3 regions of the Pseudomonas sp. NPDC087697 genome follow, and region 2 is predicted to be linked to each of the others. Evidence: predicted binding sites of a transcription regulator. Region 2 holds the regulator's gene; each other region holds the start of a gene.

Region 1 (5,243 bases), on a different contig from region 2:
CTTTGAACTTCTGCAGCTGCGGGTTCTCTTCGACCTTGTTCTGCAATTCTTGCAGCAACAGTTCAAGGCGTTCCTTCTCGACTTCCTCGGCCATTTTTTCGACCTGGTCTGTATCGACGGTGACCTTGTCCGGTTGCGGCTGGGACTTGACCTCGGGATTGATCGTCTTGTCCGGCGCCAGCTCTGGAGAGCCGCCGAGATCAATGATGTACGGCGTGCCGCTTTCCGAGAAGCCGATCGGGTCCTTGAAGTAACCGGCAATGGCGATCTTCTGCTCTGGTGTGGCGGTGGATAACAGCCACAACACCAGGAAGAACGCCATCATCGCCGTCGCAAAGTCAGCGAAGGCGATTTTCCACGCACCCCCGTGATGCCCGCCAGCAATGCGCTTGACGCGCTTGATGATTATCGGCTGATTATTTTCCATGACTTAGCGACCGCGAACCGCTTGTTCCAGCTCAGCGAAGCTAGGACGGTGCGCCGGGTACAGAACCTTGCGTCCGAATTCCACGGCCAGCGATGGCGGCATGCCGGAAGCCGAAGCCACCAACGAAGCCTTGATGGCCTCGTAGATGTTCAGCTCTTCCTTGGCATCGTGAGCCAGGGAGTGCGCCAGCGGGCCGAAGAAACCGTAGGCCGCAAGAATACCGAAGAAGGTACCGACCAGAGCGGCACCAACGTGCAGGCCGATGGACTTCTGATCGCCCTCACCCAGCGAGGCCATGGTCACCACGATACCCAGTACCGCCGCGACGATACCAAAACCGGGCATGGCATCGGCGATACCGTTGACCGCGTGGGACGGGTGCTCCAGGTCTTCCTTGAGGCTGTACAACTCCATATCGAACAGGCCTTCAAGCTCATGCGGAGCCATGTTGCCGGAGGACATGATGCGCAAGTAATCGCAGATGAACGCGGTCATGCGTTCGTCCTTGAGGACCGCCGGGTACTTGGCAAAAATCGGGCTGGCAGCAGCGTCTTCGATATCCCCTTCAATCGCCATCATGCCTTCGCGACGGCTCTTGTTGAGGATCTCGTAGATCAGGCCCAGCACCTCCAGGTAGAAGGTGTGATTGAAACGCGAACTGAACATGCCCAAGGACTTCTTGAGCACGTGCATCGTCATGTGACCGGGGTTGGCCTGAAGGAACGCACCCAGCGCCGCACCGCCAATGATCATCACCTCGAATGGCTGAATCAGGGCGGCAATCTTGCCGTGGGAAAGCACGTATCCGCCGAGCACGCTCGCGAATACGACGATGATGCCGATAATTTTAGCCATAGGTAGGAAGGTACTTACTGAGTCGGGTTCAAGGTCATATTCGGAAGTTAAAAAATCTCTTCTTCTACTTATCGGCAAAACTGCGCCAGACTATAGCCAGTTAAGGCGAAAAGCCAATTTGGCCCGCTCCGGGCGTGTTTAATGCAGACGATGATCGCGCCCAACCATGGCTAATGAAACGACCGTTCCAACTGCTAAACCGACCACGCTCGAAGGCTGGGTCAAGCTGCTCGATAGAGTGATTTTGCCTGTGCCGCAAGCCAGCCATGACCTCGTCTGCAAGGCTATCGCCGACAATCGCAGCTCGTTGCGCGATATCGCCGAATTGATGCAGGGCAGCCCGGCCCTGGCCCTCAGCGTCATCCGCGAAGCCAATCGCCACACTCACGGCAGCATGAGCGAGCCCAGCGAGAACCTTGAGGTGGCCATCAATCGTTTGGGCCTCAAACGCACCGAAGAACTGCTCGCGCGCCTGCCCGCCCTGCCCCAGAACGAAATCCCGCCGGCTCTGCGCCAGCTGCAATTGATCAGCCAGCACGCGACCCAACAGGCCAACGGTTTTTTTGCCAGCCGCCTGGCACGGCTCTGGCAGGACATCCATTGGGGTAGCCTGCTGTTCCTCTCGCCCTTCTGGTCACTCGCACTGACCTTCCCGCAGTTGCTCGAAGACTGGGAGCTGCGGGTTCTGCACAAAGGTGAGCCGGCGAACAAGGTTGAAAAAGAGTTGTTCGGCGTGCGCCTGCTGGAACTCGGCCAGGCACTGGTGGAAATCTGGCGCTTGCCGATCTGGGTAGGGCAAGGCTATCGACTGTTACTGGATGAACAACGCGAACTGGCGAAAGTCCTGCGCATCGCCCGCGACGCCGATCACCCGTTGCGCCAGCAAAACCGTCTCGATGACGACCCGACCCTGCGCCGCTGGCTCAACCAACCGGCCAACACGGTGTTGCTGGCCAACGGTCTGGCGTTATCGGCACAGCAAGCCTGGAGCAGCCCTCACTGCCTGCGCTGGCAGTTACTGACCAGCCTCTACCTGCAAATACCGATGGATGAGGTTCAGCAGCAATTGCACCAGCAGGCCGCGCTCAGCGCCCGCAACCACGCAATGCCGGACCTCTGGCATCCGGCCGGGGCATTGCTCTGGCCGTGGGACGAGCGGCGCCTTCATCGCGGCCAACTCCCGGCGCCCGCACCGACCGCCGAGGATCTGCTCAAGTGGCGCAAACAATGTGCAGAACTGCTGGTAGAGCCGAGTCGCTTCACCAACGCCATGCACCTGACCACCTCCGCCCGCGACGCGCTGGTGGCCTGCGGCATGCGCCGGGTGATGCTGTTGATGGCCGACCGCACCCAGACTCAACTGCGCGTGCATCAGATTCATGGCCTGCCTAAAGAGGCGGCCACACTGAACCTGTCGGTCAGCCAGAGTACCGTGCTGCAACGCTTGCTCTCCCAACAGGCCCAGGTGCGTCTGACCCCAGCCAACAACGCGCAATTTTCGGCCCTGCTGCCCGCCAGCCTGCGTGCACTGTTCGGCGGCGAGCACCTGCTGCTGCGCTCACTGGTCAACAATGGCCGGGTGATCATGCTGGTCGTGGCGGATCAGGGCGGCGGTCCCTTTTCGGAAATCACCGTGCAAGCCTTTGGCAAAACCGCACAGTGCATCGAAAAAGCCCTGAACAGCTTTACCACCCGCGGCCAATAGCTGTTGCGCTACAATCCTCCCCTTTGTGCTCTGGAGACCTCACATGTCTGACTTCTCTGGCTTGTCGCTGGTGATCGAACCGAGCGACCTGCTCGCTCGTCTCGACGCTCGCGAACTGATTCTGGTCGACCTGACCAGCAGCGCCCGCTACGCCGAAGGCCATATTCCCGGCGCGCGCTTCGTCGACCCCAAACGTACTCAATTGGGTCATGCGCCTGCGCCGGGCCTGATGCCGCCACTGGCTGCGCTTGAAGCCTTGTTCGGCGAACTGGGGCATAACCCGGACGCGGTCTACGTGGTCTACGACGACGAAGGTGGTGGCTGGGCCGGACGCTTCATCTGGCTGCTGGATGTCATCGGCCACAATAAATATCACTACGTGGACGGCGGCCTGCTGGCGTGGCTGGCGGAAGGCTTGCCGGTTTCGACCGAGGTTCCAGCGGCCGTCGGCGGCCCGGTCGCGCTGACCCTGCACGACGAACCCACCGCCACCCGCGAATACCTGCAAAGCCGTCTCGGCGCCACCGATCTGGCAATCTGGGACGCGCGCGGGCCGCTGGAGTATTCCGGCGAAAAGGTGCTCGCGGCCAAGGGCGGACACATTCCCGGCGCGGTCAATTTCGAATGGACCGCGGGCATGGACAAGACGCGTAACCTGCGCATCCGCACCGACATGCCGCAGATCCTCGAACAGCTCGGGATCAGTAAAGACAAAGAAGTGATTACCCACTGCCAGACCCACCACCGTTCTGGCTTCACCTATCTGGTGGCCAAGGCGCTCGGTTATCCGCGAGTCAAAGGCTACGCCGGCTCCTGGGGCGAATGGGGCAACCACCCCGACACGCCTGTTGAGATTCAAGGTTCTTAAGGACAGTTAATGAAAAAGCGTTTGTTTATCCTCAGTCAGTACCTGCTGCCCCATCACCTGCTGTCGCGTCTGGCCGGTTGCATTGCCGAATGCCGCGTGCGCTGGTTCAAGAATGCCTTCACCGCCTGGTTCGCCAAGCGCTATCAGGTGGACATGTCGCAAGCACTGGTCGAAGACCTGACCGCTTACGAACACTTCAACGCGTTCTTCACCCGCGCCTTGAAAGACGGCGCACGCCCACTGGACCAGACCCCTGGCGCGATCCTCAGCCCAGCCGACGGCGCCGTCAGCCAGCTCGGCCCGATCGAGCACGGCCGCGTGTTCCAGGCCAAGGGCCACAGTTTCAGCGTGCTGGAATTGCTCGGCGGCGACGCGGCGAACGCTGCGCCGTTCATGGGCGGCGATTTCGCCACTATTTACCTGTCGCCGAAAGACTACCATCGCGTACACATGCCGCTGGCCGGCACCCTGCGCGAAATGGTCTACATCCCGGGCCGGATCTTCTCGGTCAACCAGACCACCGCGGAAAACGTTCCGGAGTTGTTCGCCCGCAACGAACGCGTCGCGTGCATCTTCGACACCGAGCGCGGGCCAATGGCCGTGGTATTGGTCGGTGCGATGATCGTTGCTTCGATCGAAACCGTCTGGGCCGGGCTGGTGACGCCACCCAAGCGCGAACTGAAAACCTTCCGCTACGACGAAGCTGCCCGTGCGCCGATTCACCTGGAGAAAGGTGCGGAGCTGGGTCGCTTCAAGTTGGGTTCGACGGCGGTCGTACTGTTTGGCCCGGATCAAGTGAAGTGGGCTGAAGAGCTGGCGGCTGGTTCGCCAGTGATGATGGGCCAAGGCATGGGCTCACCAAAAGCCTGATCTGTACGGACAACTAATGTGGGAGCGGGCTTGCTCGCGAAGAGGTCATAACATTCAGTATCTATACTGACTGTTACACCGCCTTCGCGAGCAAGCCCGCTCCCACAAAGGCCTGCATTCACTCAGGCCATCCGGTGTTACAGCTGACCGTCGCGGTCTCTGAAGCCCAGCAGATAAAGCACGCCATCCAGACCCAGGGTCGAAATCGCCTGCTTGGCCGACTGTTTAACCAGCGGCTTGGCACGGAACGCGACACCTAAACCTGCAATCGCCAGCATCGGTAAATCGTTGGCACCGTCACCGACAGCAATAGTCTGCTCCAGACGCAAGCCTTCCTTGTGCGCCAGTTCACGCAGCAAATCGGCTTTGCGCTGTGCATCGACGATTGGCTCGACGGCCACGCCGGTCACTTTACCGTCGACCACTTCCAGCTCGTTGGCAAACACGTAGTCGATGCCCAGCTTGGCTTGCAGCTGCTTGGCGAAGTAGGTGAAGCCGCCCGACAGAATGGCGGTCTT
Region 2 (5,243 bases):
GGCGGAGATTTATCCGGATCGCGAATTGGCGATCAACCCTGGGCAGGTCTACGGCACGCTCAATGGCATCACCGCCAAAGATCCGGCCTTTGGGTTGGAGGCGGTCTGGATCGAAGTCAGCCAGCGTCCTCAGGCGCAGTCTCTGGGTTACACCGTGGTGGATGCCAGTACGGTGGTGGCAACCCACCTCAATCAGATTCTGTACAAGCATTCCAGCGAGCTGATCGGCCACGAAGAGGTTCAGCAGCTCATGCAGTTGCTGGCCAAAAGCTCGCCAAAACTGGCCGAGGAGCTGGTGCCAGGTGTTGTTTCGCTGTCGCAACTGCTCAAAGTACTGCAAGCACTGTTGGCCGAGCAGGTTCCGGTTCGCGACATTCGTAGTATTGCCGAAGCCATCGCCAACAATGCCTCCAAGAGTCAAGATACTGCCGCTCTGGTGGCTGCCGTCCGTGTAGGTGTATCGCGCGCAATCGTCCAAAGCATTGTAGGCACTGAGTCCGAGCTGCCTGTGATCACCTTGGAACCAAGGTTGGAACAAATATTGCTCAATAGTCTTCAGAAGGCAGGACAAGGCTCGGAAGAGGGCGTTCTGCTGGAGCCAAGCATGGCAGAGAAGTTGCAACGTTCGTTGATCGAAGCTGCGCAGCGTCAGGAAATGCAAGGTCACCCGGTGATTCTGCTGGTAGCAGGTCCGGTACGCGCGATGCTCTCGCGGTTCGGACGTCTGGCAGTCCCGGGGTTGCATGTGTTGGCGTACCAGGAAATTCCTGACAACAAGCAAGTGACCATCGTTGCGACAGTAGGGCCCAACGGCTGAGGTAGTGGTTTATGCAAGTTAAGCGTTTTTTCGCCGCCGATATGCGTCAGGCCATGAAACTGGTTCGCGATGAGCTGGGCGCTGATGCAGCCATTATCGGTAATCGCCGGATCGCCGGTGGTGTCGAGCTGACGGCTGCCCTGGATTACAAACTGTCGGCGCTGGCTCCACGTGTGCCGAACATCGAACTCGAAGACGAGCTGCGCAAGACCCAGTCGCGGATCGTCACGGCTCAAGCCGAATTGAGCCTGCGTGGCGATGGCGAGGGCGACGCGAGCGCCGCCACCAATCGCCAGCTGTTCGCCGGCCTGCCGCTGACCGCTGCGGAACCTTTGATCGAGCCGACCTTTGCCGAGCGTCCGCGTCCTGCTCCAGCGCCTGCACCGTCCGCCGGGGTGGACCCGCGAGCATTCGACTCGATGCGTTTCGAGCTCAATGGGCTGCGCGAATTGCTGGAAGTGCAGTTGGGCTCGCTGGCCTGGAACCAGTTGCAAGGCAGTCGTCCCCAGCAAGCCAACCTCTGGCGTCGCCTGCAACGCATCGGCCTGTCCGGCCCGCTGTCGCGCGATCTTCTGGAGCTGATTACTGAAATTGAAGAACCTCGCCAGGCCTGGCGCATGCTGTTGGCGCACCTGGCGCGGATGATCGTCACCCCCGAGATCGAACCGCTGGAAGAGGGTGGCGTAATTGCCATGGTCGGCCCTGCCGGCATGGGCAAAACCACGACGCTGGCCAAGCTGGCCGCCCGTTATGTGCTCAAGTACGGCGCGCAGAACATCGCGCTGGTGAGCATGGACAGCTACCGCATCGGTGCTCAGGAACAACTCAAGACCCTGGGGCGTATCCTCAATGTCTCGGTGACTCACGTCGACCCGGGCCAGTCCCTGGCGCAAGCCCTTGATCCACTGCTGCGCAAGCGTGTGGTGTTGATCGACACCGCCGGCCTGCAAGCCAGTGACCCGGCGTTGCGCATGCAACTGGAAAGCCTGGCTGGTCGCGGGATCAAGTCGAAGAATTATCTGGTGCTGGCCACTACCAGCCAGAAACAGGTGCTGACCGCCGCTTATCACAGTTACAAGCGCTGCGGGCTGGCAGGCTGCATCCTGACTAAACTGGATGAAACGGCGAGTCTGGGCGAAGTGTTGAGCCTGGCAATCAGCCACGAATTACCCGTTGCCTATCTGACTGATGGGCCGCGAATCCCGGATGATCTACATTTACCCCGCCGGCATCAGTTGGTCAGTCGCGCCGTAAGCGTGCAGATGCAGGAAGAACCCAGCGAAGAAGCCATGGCTGATATGTTCGCTGACCTCTACCACAGCCCGAGCAAGCGTGTCGGCTGAGGTAATAATGAATAGATTTGTATCTACATCGATGGCCTGCCATGCATTGTTCCAAAGTGAGCGCGCAGCCAGTCATGTAGCCCGCGTCTAAGCAAGACAAGGTAAAGAAAGAACATGGGCAGCATGCATCCCGTACAGGTGATCGCGGTGACCGGCGGCAAAGGTGGCGTCGGGAAGACTAATGTGTCAGTGAACTTGTCCCTGGCTCTTGCTGAGCTCGGCCGGCGCGTCATGCTGCTGGACGCCGATCTGGGGCTGGCGAACGTCGACGTCCTGCTGGGGCTCACGCCCAAGCGTACGCTGGCCGACGTCATTGAAGGCCGCTGTGAGCTGCGCGATGTATTACTTCAGGGGCCGGGCGGAATTCGTATTGTTCCAGCAGCGTCCGGTACCCAGAGCATGGTTCACCTCAGTCCAGCCCAGCATGCTGGCCTGATTCAGGCATTCAGCGACATTGGCGATAACCTCGACGTATTGGTGATCGACACGGCGGCGGGTATTGGTGAGTCGGTGGTCAGTTTTGTTCGCGCCGCTCAAGAGGTGTTGCTGGTGGTTTGCGACGAGCCGACGTCGATCACTGACGCCTACGCGCTGATCAAACTGCTCAACCGCGATTACGGCATGAACCGCTTCCGCGTGCTGGCCAACATGGCGCAAAGCCCTCAGGAAGGGCGGAACCTGTTCGCCAAGTTGACCAAGGTCACGGATCGCTTCCTCGACGTCGCCTTACAATACGTCGGTGCGGTGCCTTACGACGAAAGCGTGCGCAAGGCCGTGCAGAAGCAACGCGCCGTGTATGAAGCGTTTCCTCGCTCCAAATGTGCGCTGGCGTTCAAGGCCATCGCGCAGAAAGTCGATACCTGGCCGCTGCCTGCCAACCCGCGTGGGCATCTGGAATTTTTCGTCGAGCGCCTGGTGCAGCAAACTGCGGGTCCGGTTCTATGACAGCCAGCGGTTACAACCTGTACAAGAAGTCGGCGCGTGACGCGCAGTACGAACTGATCGAGCGTTACGCGCCACTGGTAAAACGGATTGCCTATCACCTGTTGGCGCGCTTGCCGGCCAGTGTTCAGGTCGAAGACCTGATTCAGGCAGGAATGATCGGTTTGCTCGAAGTATCGACCAAATACGATGCGAGCAAAGGCGCGAGTTTCGAGACGTACGCGGGGATCCGTATCCGTGGTGCGATGCTCGATGAAGTCCGCAAGGGTGACTGGGCGCCACGCTCGGTACACCGCAATACCCGGATGGTGAGTGACGCGATTCGCTCAATTGAAGCTAAAACCGGGCGTGACGCTAAAGATCACGAGGTTGCGGCCGAACTCCAATTGAGTCTCGACGATTATTACGGGATTTTGAATGACACCTTGGGCAGTCGCCTGTTCAGCTTCGACGATCTGTTGCAGGACGGCGAGCATGAAGGGCTGCACGAGGATGGCGCGAGTGCTCATCTCGAACCGTCGCGCGACCTGGAAGATGAACGCTTTCAGGCTGCACTGGCGGATGCGATTGCCAATTTGCCGGAGCGTGAGCGACTGGTGTTGGCGCTGTACTACGACGAAGAGCTGAACCTCAAGGAAATCGGTGAGGTCCTGGGGGTCAGTGAATCGCGGGTCAGCCAGTTACACAGCCAGTGCGCGGCCCGTTTGCGGGGGCGTTTGGGGGAGTGGCGAGCGCGCTGACAGCAGTGTGGGGACACTGCGAACGAAACAGGCATGGCGTAAAGCTGTGCCGGTCTTCATCCGTTGTGCTCCAGACAGTCGTTGAGTGCTCTGCCTGATTGATTGAATGGCGCGTCCAGGTGCTGGGCGCGTTTAAGACTGCTTGGAGGTCGAATTGGACAAGAACATGAAAATCCTCATCGTTGATGACTTCTCAACGATGCGGCGGATCATAAAAAACCTGTTGCGTGACCTTGGGTTCACCAACACGGTCGAGGCGGACGACGGTATTACCGCCATTCCCGTCCTCAACAGCGGGAGCATCGACTTTCTGGTAACGGACTGGAACATGCCTGGCATGACCGGTATCGACTTGCTGCGCCACGTGCGCGCCGATGAAAAGCTCAAGCACCTGCCGGTGCTGATGGTCACTGCCGAAGCCAAGCGTGAGCAGATCATCGAAGCCGCTCAAGCCGGTGTAAACGGCTATGTGGTCAAACCCTTCACGGCCCAGGCGTTGAAAGAGAAGATCGAAAAAATATTCGAACGCATCGGTTGATGTGCGGAGCCACTGCGCCACGGGGGGAGCTATGGAGCAAAGAGAATCTTCACAGGGCGATTTCGAATCGACCCTGAAAAAACATGCCCAGGAACTGGTCGAAAGCCTTGAAAAGGGCAGGTTCGGCGACGCTGTGCAATTGATCCATGAGCTCAACCAGACCCGTGACCGAGGCCTGTACCAGGAAGTGGGCAAGCTCACTCGCGAACTGCATAGCGCGATCGTCAATTTTCAGATTGACCCGCACATGCCGCAAGCCGAGGAAGTCTCGCAGATCACGGATGCCACCGAGCGCCTGTCCTATGTGGTCAAGCTGACCGAGGCGGCTGCGAACCGCACCATGGACCTGGTTGAGAACAGCACGCCGCTGGTCAATGGTTTGAGCACTGATGCCCAGGCCTTGAGCGCGGACTGGGGGCGTTTCATGCGCCGCGAAGTCGGCGCCGAAGAGTTCCGCGAACTGGCCCGGCGTGTCGACGGTTTCCTGACGCGTAGCGCCGAGCAGACGCAGGTCGTTTCGGGCAACCTCAACGATATTCTGCTGGCTCAGGATTACCAGGATCTAACCGGTCAGGTGATCAAACGCGTGACTCAATTGGTCACCGAAGTCGAAAGCAACCTGCTCAAGCTCGTGCTCATGGCCAGTCAGGTGGACCGCTTTGCGGGCATCGAACATGACCATGAAGCGATGCTGGCTGAAAAAGATCCGCAAAAACATCTCTCGCAGGGTGAAGGTCCGCAGATTCATGCCGATAAACGAGAAGACGTTGTGTCCGGTCAGGACGATGTAGACGATTTGCTTTCCAGCCTTGGATTCTAGGAGCACCCATACACATGAGCTTCGGCGCCGATGAAGAGATCCT
Region 3 (5,243 bases), on a different contig from region 2:
AGTTGCCCTTGTACACACCACATTCGACGATCGCGCCCGGGATTTCGGCGACCTTCTTGAACAGCTCCATGCGCGACAACGCAGCGGTCACGCCGATGCGGTTGGCGAACACGAAAGGGGCATCGGCCACGTACTCGGCGTCGACGCGCTTGAGGACGCCAGCGCGGGTTTCGTTGTATTGGGCCTCGGCAGGCGTAATGCGACGCTTGGTCATTATTTGATTCCTTGGAAATTCGAGAAGTCGTGGGCGTGGAAATAGTCTTTGAAGCCGGCGCCGACATCCGGGCACGCGCTGTCGACGTTGATCGCGCCGCGCTTGTGCTTCAGGTCGTCGAGATGCATCAGGCGGAAATCCACGCTGAAGCGGGTTTGTTCGGTGTAATTGGGAACGGTGCCGTGCAGATGTGAACCCGAGAAAATCAGCATTTCGGCGGTGTTGCCGGCAATGCGGATCTCGGACGCCGCGTCGATGTCCTCGGTCGGTACCGGGTGCTGACGGGCTTCTTCCTTGACGTTGTCCTTGGCGCGCTGGCGCTGCACGTCGATCCAGTCGGAGAGACTCCACTGCGCCGAAGTGTTCTTCACCGGCTTATCGAAGTACGCCGGGTTGATCATCATGGTCTGGTCCGGCTGGATCGTATAGACCGGCATCCAGGTGTTGATCTGGCAGTCGACGCCGCCGTACCAGGTGTCGCGATGAGGTTTGTACGCGTAGCTGACGCCGGCGTGCAGGTAATCGTAGTTGGGCACAACGCGAATCCGCGGCACGTCGAAGATGAACTCTTCGGGGGCTGCACCGATTTCTTCGGTGAAACCACGGATCAACTCTTTGGCCCGCAGACTATTGGTGAACTGGCCTTTGAGCCGGGTCACCAGCACCACGAACTCTTCCACCGGCATCAGGCGGTGCAGGGCCTGGTGGTCAGTCTCGCCGTCAAACGCGGCGGTGATGCTTTCCTGAGCAAAAGCACAGAGTTCTTTTGCTGCATTGAGCTGGGTGTTCAGGAAGATATCGCCAGCGTAGATGGCGCTTTTGAAGTCAGCTTTCTTCTGAAGCTGATTGATGTACAGATTCACGGTTCCCCCTCCTGAATGCATCGGGTCTCTTAAGAGTCGGCACCAAGGTAACAAACTGAAGCCCGATCCAGCGGGTGCTGAACCAATTAGTGCTTAATCCACTGATTTTGCGACGAAATGCCTGTCAGGTTCAGAACAGCTGGGTGAACAACCAGTACAGGCTACCGGAAAGCAGAATCGCCGCCGGCAGGGTCAGCACCCAGGCCATCAGCAAGTTGCGGATGGTCTTCATCTGCAAGCCTGCGCCGTTGGCCACCATGGTCCCGGCCACACCGCTGGACAGCACGTGAGTGGTCGACACTGGCAGGCCGAACATATCCGCCGCGCCAATGGTCAGCATCGCCACGGTTTCCGCCGAAGCGCCCTGGGCGTAGGTCAGGTGGGTCTTGCCGATCTTTTCACCGACCGTCACCACAATGCGCTTCCAGCCGACCATGGTGCCCAGGCCCAGCGCGATCGCCACGGCGATTTTCACCCATAGCGGAATAAAACGCGTGGCGTTGTCGATCTGTTGTTTGAACAATTGCAGCTTGCCGCTGGTGTCGGCATCGAAGTCGCCGACCTTGTTCTTGTCCATCAGGCGAATGGTTTCGCTGGTCAGGTACATGTCATTGCGCACGTTGCCCATGGCCTCGACCGGGACTTTGGACAGCGATCCATAACCCTTCACTTCGTTGCCAATATTGCCGGCCAGAGCGGCGAGGGCGGGAATCAGTTGCGGTGTCACTTCCTTGCTGCGCACGTACTCGGACAGCACGGGGCGCGGGTCGGTCGGGGCCGGTTGCGGAGCATTTTTGACCAATGCTTGCTGGGTCACTTCGGCCACGGCGGCGAATTGCAACGCCTGATCGGCCGGCATGGTGCGGTTCAGCGCATAGGCCATCGGCAGGGTGCCGACCAGAATCAGCATGATCAGGCCCATGCCTTTCTGGCCGTCGTTGGAGCCGTGGGCGAAGGACACGCCGGTGCAGGTCAGGATCAACATTCCGCGAATCCACCACGGTGGTGGCGTGTTGCCTTTCGGTGCTTTGTACAACGCGCGATTTTTGACGAAGACGCGCAACGCCAGCAGCAACAGCGCGGCAAATACGAAGCCGATCAGCGGCGACAGCAGTAGTGCGTAACCGATCTTGGTGGCCTGCGCCCAGTCGACGCCGCTGGTGCCGTCGCGTCCGTGCATCAACGCATTGGCGACGCCGACGCCGATGATCGAGCCGATCAAGGTGTGGGACGACGAGGCCGGGAGCCTTAGCCACCAGGTGCCGAGGTTCCACAGGATCGCCGCGATCAGCAGGGCGAAGATCATCGCGAAACCGGCGGATGAACCGACTTGCAAAATCAGCTCCACCGGCAGCAAGGCGATGATGCCGAACGCTACCGCGCCGCTGGACAGCAGCACCCCGAGGAAGTTGAAGAACCCTGACCAGACCACCGCGAAATGCGCGGGTAACGAATTGGTGTAAATCACCGTCGCCACGGCGTTGGCCGTGTCGTGGAAACCGTTGACGAACTCAAAACCCAAGGCGATCAACAGCGCAACACCCAGCAGCAGAAACGGCGTCCAGGTGGTCACTGCGGTGCCGAGGTCATGCATGTCGTGCATCAGGCTGTAGGCGGTGAACAGCAGACCCATGGCCAGCACTGCGAAAAACACCACGACGGTAATCACACCGGGCTTTTTATCGAGCTGAGGGCTGGTGCTACTGGCGGGGGCCTTGGAGGCGGCAGTCAAGGAGGGAGTAGCCATGGCCGGACAATCCTGTGTCGGGAGGAGTGTCGGTCATGATCGTTGCCAAATGTTACAGCGAGACTGCGTTGGGTCAGTGTTTGGTCAATTGTCGAAAGCAAAAAGCGAAAAGATCGCAGGCTCCTGCGCCCATACCGTGTAGGAGCTGGCGAAGGTTCGGGTAACGCGGTTTGACGGTTTTGTGACAGTTTGACGGGCTGCGTAATAGAGCCTCTACCGGTGGTCGGATCGGTTTCAAGAAACCGTGGCGCGCGCCGATGACGCCTAGGCAGGATCAGGCACTTTGGTGTCAGGCCCGCAAGTTGTTGACAGGGAGGTCCGGACATCTCGCATGCCCTTCCGGTGCGAGCCTTATCCCTGTCATGAGTATCACTCGATGTTTTTGCAAAAATCCCTGAGAGCGCAAATCCTGGCACTGCTGAGCGGCAGCCTGATCGCGATGTTGCTGATTGCCTTGGCCTGTTTTCACTTTCTCTCCAGCGGGATGCAGAATTATCGCAACCTGATCGAAGGCCCGTTGCATACCTCGCAACTGATTGACGAAGCCAACCTGCAATTCAAGTCTCAGGTTCAGGAGTGGAAAGACGTCCTGTTGCGCGGCAAACAACCGGCTGACCTGGAGAAGTACTGGAAGCAGTTCGAGGATCGTCAGGGCAATGTGCAGAACATCCTTGGCGAGTTGACCCGTCAACCGGGTATCGAAGCGTCGCTCAAGGCTCGCATTGAAAGCCTGCGCGATGCGCACCGTGCTCTCGGTGGCGCCTATCAAAAAGGTCGGGAGGCTTTCCTGGCTGCTGGTGCTGACCCTACGGCGGGTGATAGCGCGGTCAAAGGGGTGGACCGCGCCACCAGTGAACAGATGAGCGCGCTGGTCAACGAATTGCGCAAGCAGGGTCGTGAGCAGTCGACGTTGATCAGCGCCAGTGCCGATCGCACCGTGTTGCTGGGCATCCTGGTGATGCTGGCTTCGAGCCTGTTGATTGGTCTGTTCAGCCTGTGGCTGGTCAACCGCAATCTGGTGGAACCGATCCGCAAGCTGATTGAATACGTCGCGCAATTGAGCCAGGGCCGTTTCGCTGAGCGGGTGGCGAGTGATCGTCAGGATGAGTTGGGCAGGCTGGCTGTCGCGGCCAACACGTTGCGCGATTTCCTTGCTGAGACCTTCAGTCGTTTGCAGCGCAGCGCGTCGGATCTCGACAGTGCCAGCGGCGAGCTGAACTCGATTGCTACGTTGATGGCCCATGGCACCAATGAGCAATTCAACCGTACCGATCAAGTCGCCACGGCGATGAACGAAATGTCTGCCACCGCCCAGGAAGTCGCTCGTCATGCGGCCGACGCGGCGCGGGCCGCCGATGATGCGGATCAGTCGGCACAACAGGGCGAGAAGGTCATGCAGGGCACGATTCACACCATCACCCGGATGCGCGGCGAAATTGCCAACACCGCCACGGTCATTCGCCAACTGGAAACCGACAGCGGACGCATCGGAAAGGTGCTGGAAGTGATTCGCGGTATCGCCGAGCAAACCAACCTGCTGGCGCTGAACGCCGCCATCGAAGCCGCTCGGGCCGGTGAAGCCGGACGCGGGTTTGCCGTGGTGGCCGATGAGGTGCGCAGCCTGGCCCAGCGTACGGCGGCGTCGATCATCGAAATCAACCAGATCATCCAGAGCGTGCAGACCGGCGCGGTAGATGCGGCACAGGCCATCGAAAGCGGCCAGTCGCGCAGTGAGGAGAGTGTCGAGCAGGTCACCCAGGCCGGGGCCATGCTTGAACGCATTACCGCGTCGGTGGAGGCGATTCGCGACATGAACCGCCAGATCGCCACAGCAGCCGAAGAACAGACCTCGGTAGCCGAAGACATTTCGCGCAACCTGACCGAGATCACCAGCATTGCCAGTACCAATCTGGACAACGTGCAGCGCACTGAAGCCGCGAGCAACAACCTGCACGGCTTGTCGGGGCAGTTGAGCGCGGTGACGGCGCGCCTGAGCGCCTAGGAACAACCCGGTCAAACAAATTGTGTATCGGCACGCTAACCGTGTCGGTACACGATCCCTCTCAAGTGTGGGCGTTGCGCGTCGATGATGGGTTTATCCCTGAACCTCATTGAAGGAAACGCCCATGGTCAGCATCACTTCGGTCTCAATCAATCAGACGCTTTCCACTCCGGCCAGCACGACTGCCATCAGCGGCACCGCCGACACTACTCAAAGCACAACTGCAACGGGCAGTTCGACCGCCGACAGTGGCAAAGTCGCTGCCGGTGGTGCGCCTGCGTCGAGCGGCAGCAGTTCGAGCAGCAGCGGTGAATCGGATGCGGTAAAAGCGCTGCGCAAGCAGGTTGCCGAGCTGCAAAAGCAAATGCAGGAGCAACAGCAACAACTGCAAGCGGCTCAGGCCAGTCAGGAAAGCGC

What was found. Region 2 encodes FliA, which starts transcription of late flagellar genes. Its sites were predicted from a motif close to CTAAAGTTTNNNNNNNNNNNGCCGNTAA; they were not measured.
Region 1: motA (flagellar motor stator protein MotA) is a predicted target of FliA. The motif match lies at 1,351-1,378, and genes of this name have one in related genera.
Region 3: ACIPIN_RS26050 (methyl-accepting chemotaxis protein) is a predicted target of FliA. The motif match lies at 3,058-3,085, and genes of this name have one in related genera.

The regions. Positions count from the first base shown of each region.
Region 1 covers NZ_JBIUVW010000028.1:54,212-59,454, reverse strand. Annotated here, with positions in the region: gene motB (flagellar motor protein MotB) at 1-427, opposite strand, end outside; gene motA (flagellar motor stator protein MotA) at 431-1,282, opposite strand; gene ACIPIN_RS18770 (HDOD domain-containing protein) at 1,449-2,987, shown strand; gene ACIPIN_RS18765 (rhodanese-like domain-containing protein) at 3,031-3,855, shown strand; gene asd (archaetidylserine decarboxylase) at 3,865-4,725, shown strand; gene serB (phosphoserine phosphatase SerB) at 4,863-5,243, opposite strand, start outside.
Region 2 covers NZ_JBIUVW010000003.1:62,604-67,846, reverse strand. Annotated here, with positions in the region: gene flhA (flagellar biosynthesis protein FlhA) at 1-817, shown strand, start outside; gene flhF (flagellar biosynthesis protein FlhF) at 829-2,160, shown strand; gene fleN (flagellar synthesis regulator FleN) at 2,275-3,105, shown strand; gene fliA (RNA polymerase sigma factor FliA) at 3,102-3,842, shown strand; gene ACIPIN_RS03675 (chemotaxis response regulator CheY) at 4,009-4,380, shown strand; gene ACIPIN_RS03670 (protein phosphatase CheZ) at 4,412-5,200, shown strand; gene ACIPIN_RS03665 (chemotaxis protein CheA) at 5,215-5,243, shown strand, end outside.
Region 3 covers NZ_JBIUVW010000054.1:2,516-7,758, forward strand. Annotated here, with positions in the region: gene ACIPIN_RS26035 (TylF/MycF/NovP-related O-methyltransferase) at 1-214, opposite strand, end outside; gene ACIPIN_RS26040 (hypothetical protein) at 214-1,077, opposite strand; gene ACIPIN_RS26045 (inorganic phosphate transporter) at 1,208-2,824, opposite strand; gene ACIPIN_RS26050 (methyl-accepting chemotaxis protein) at 3,201-4,826, shown strand; gene ACIPIN_RS26055 (hypothetical protein) at 4,951-5,243, shown strand, end outside.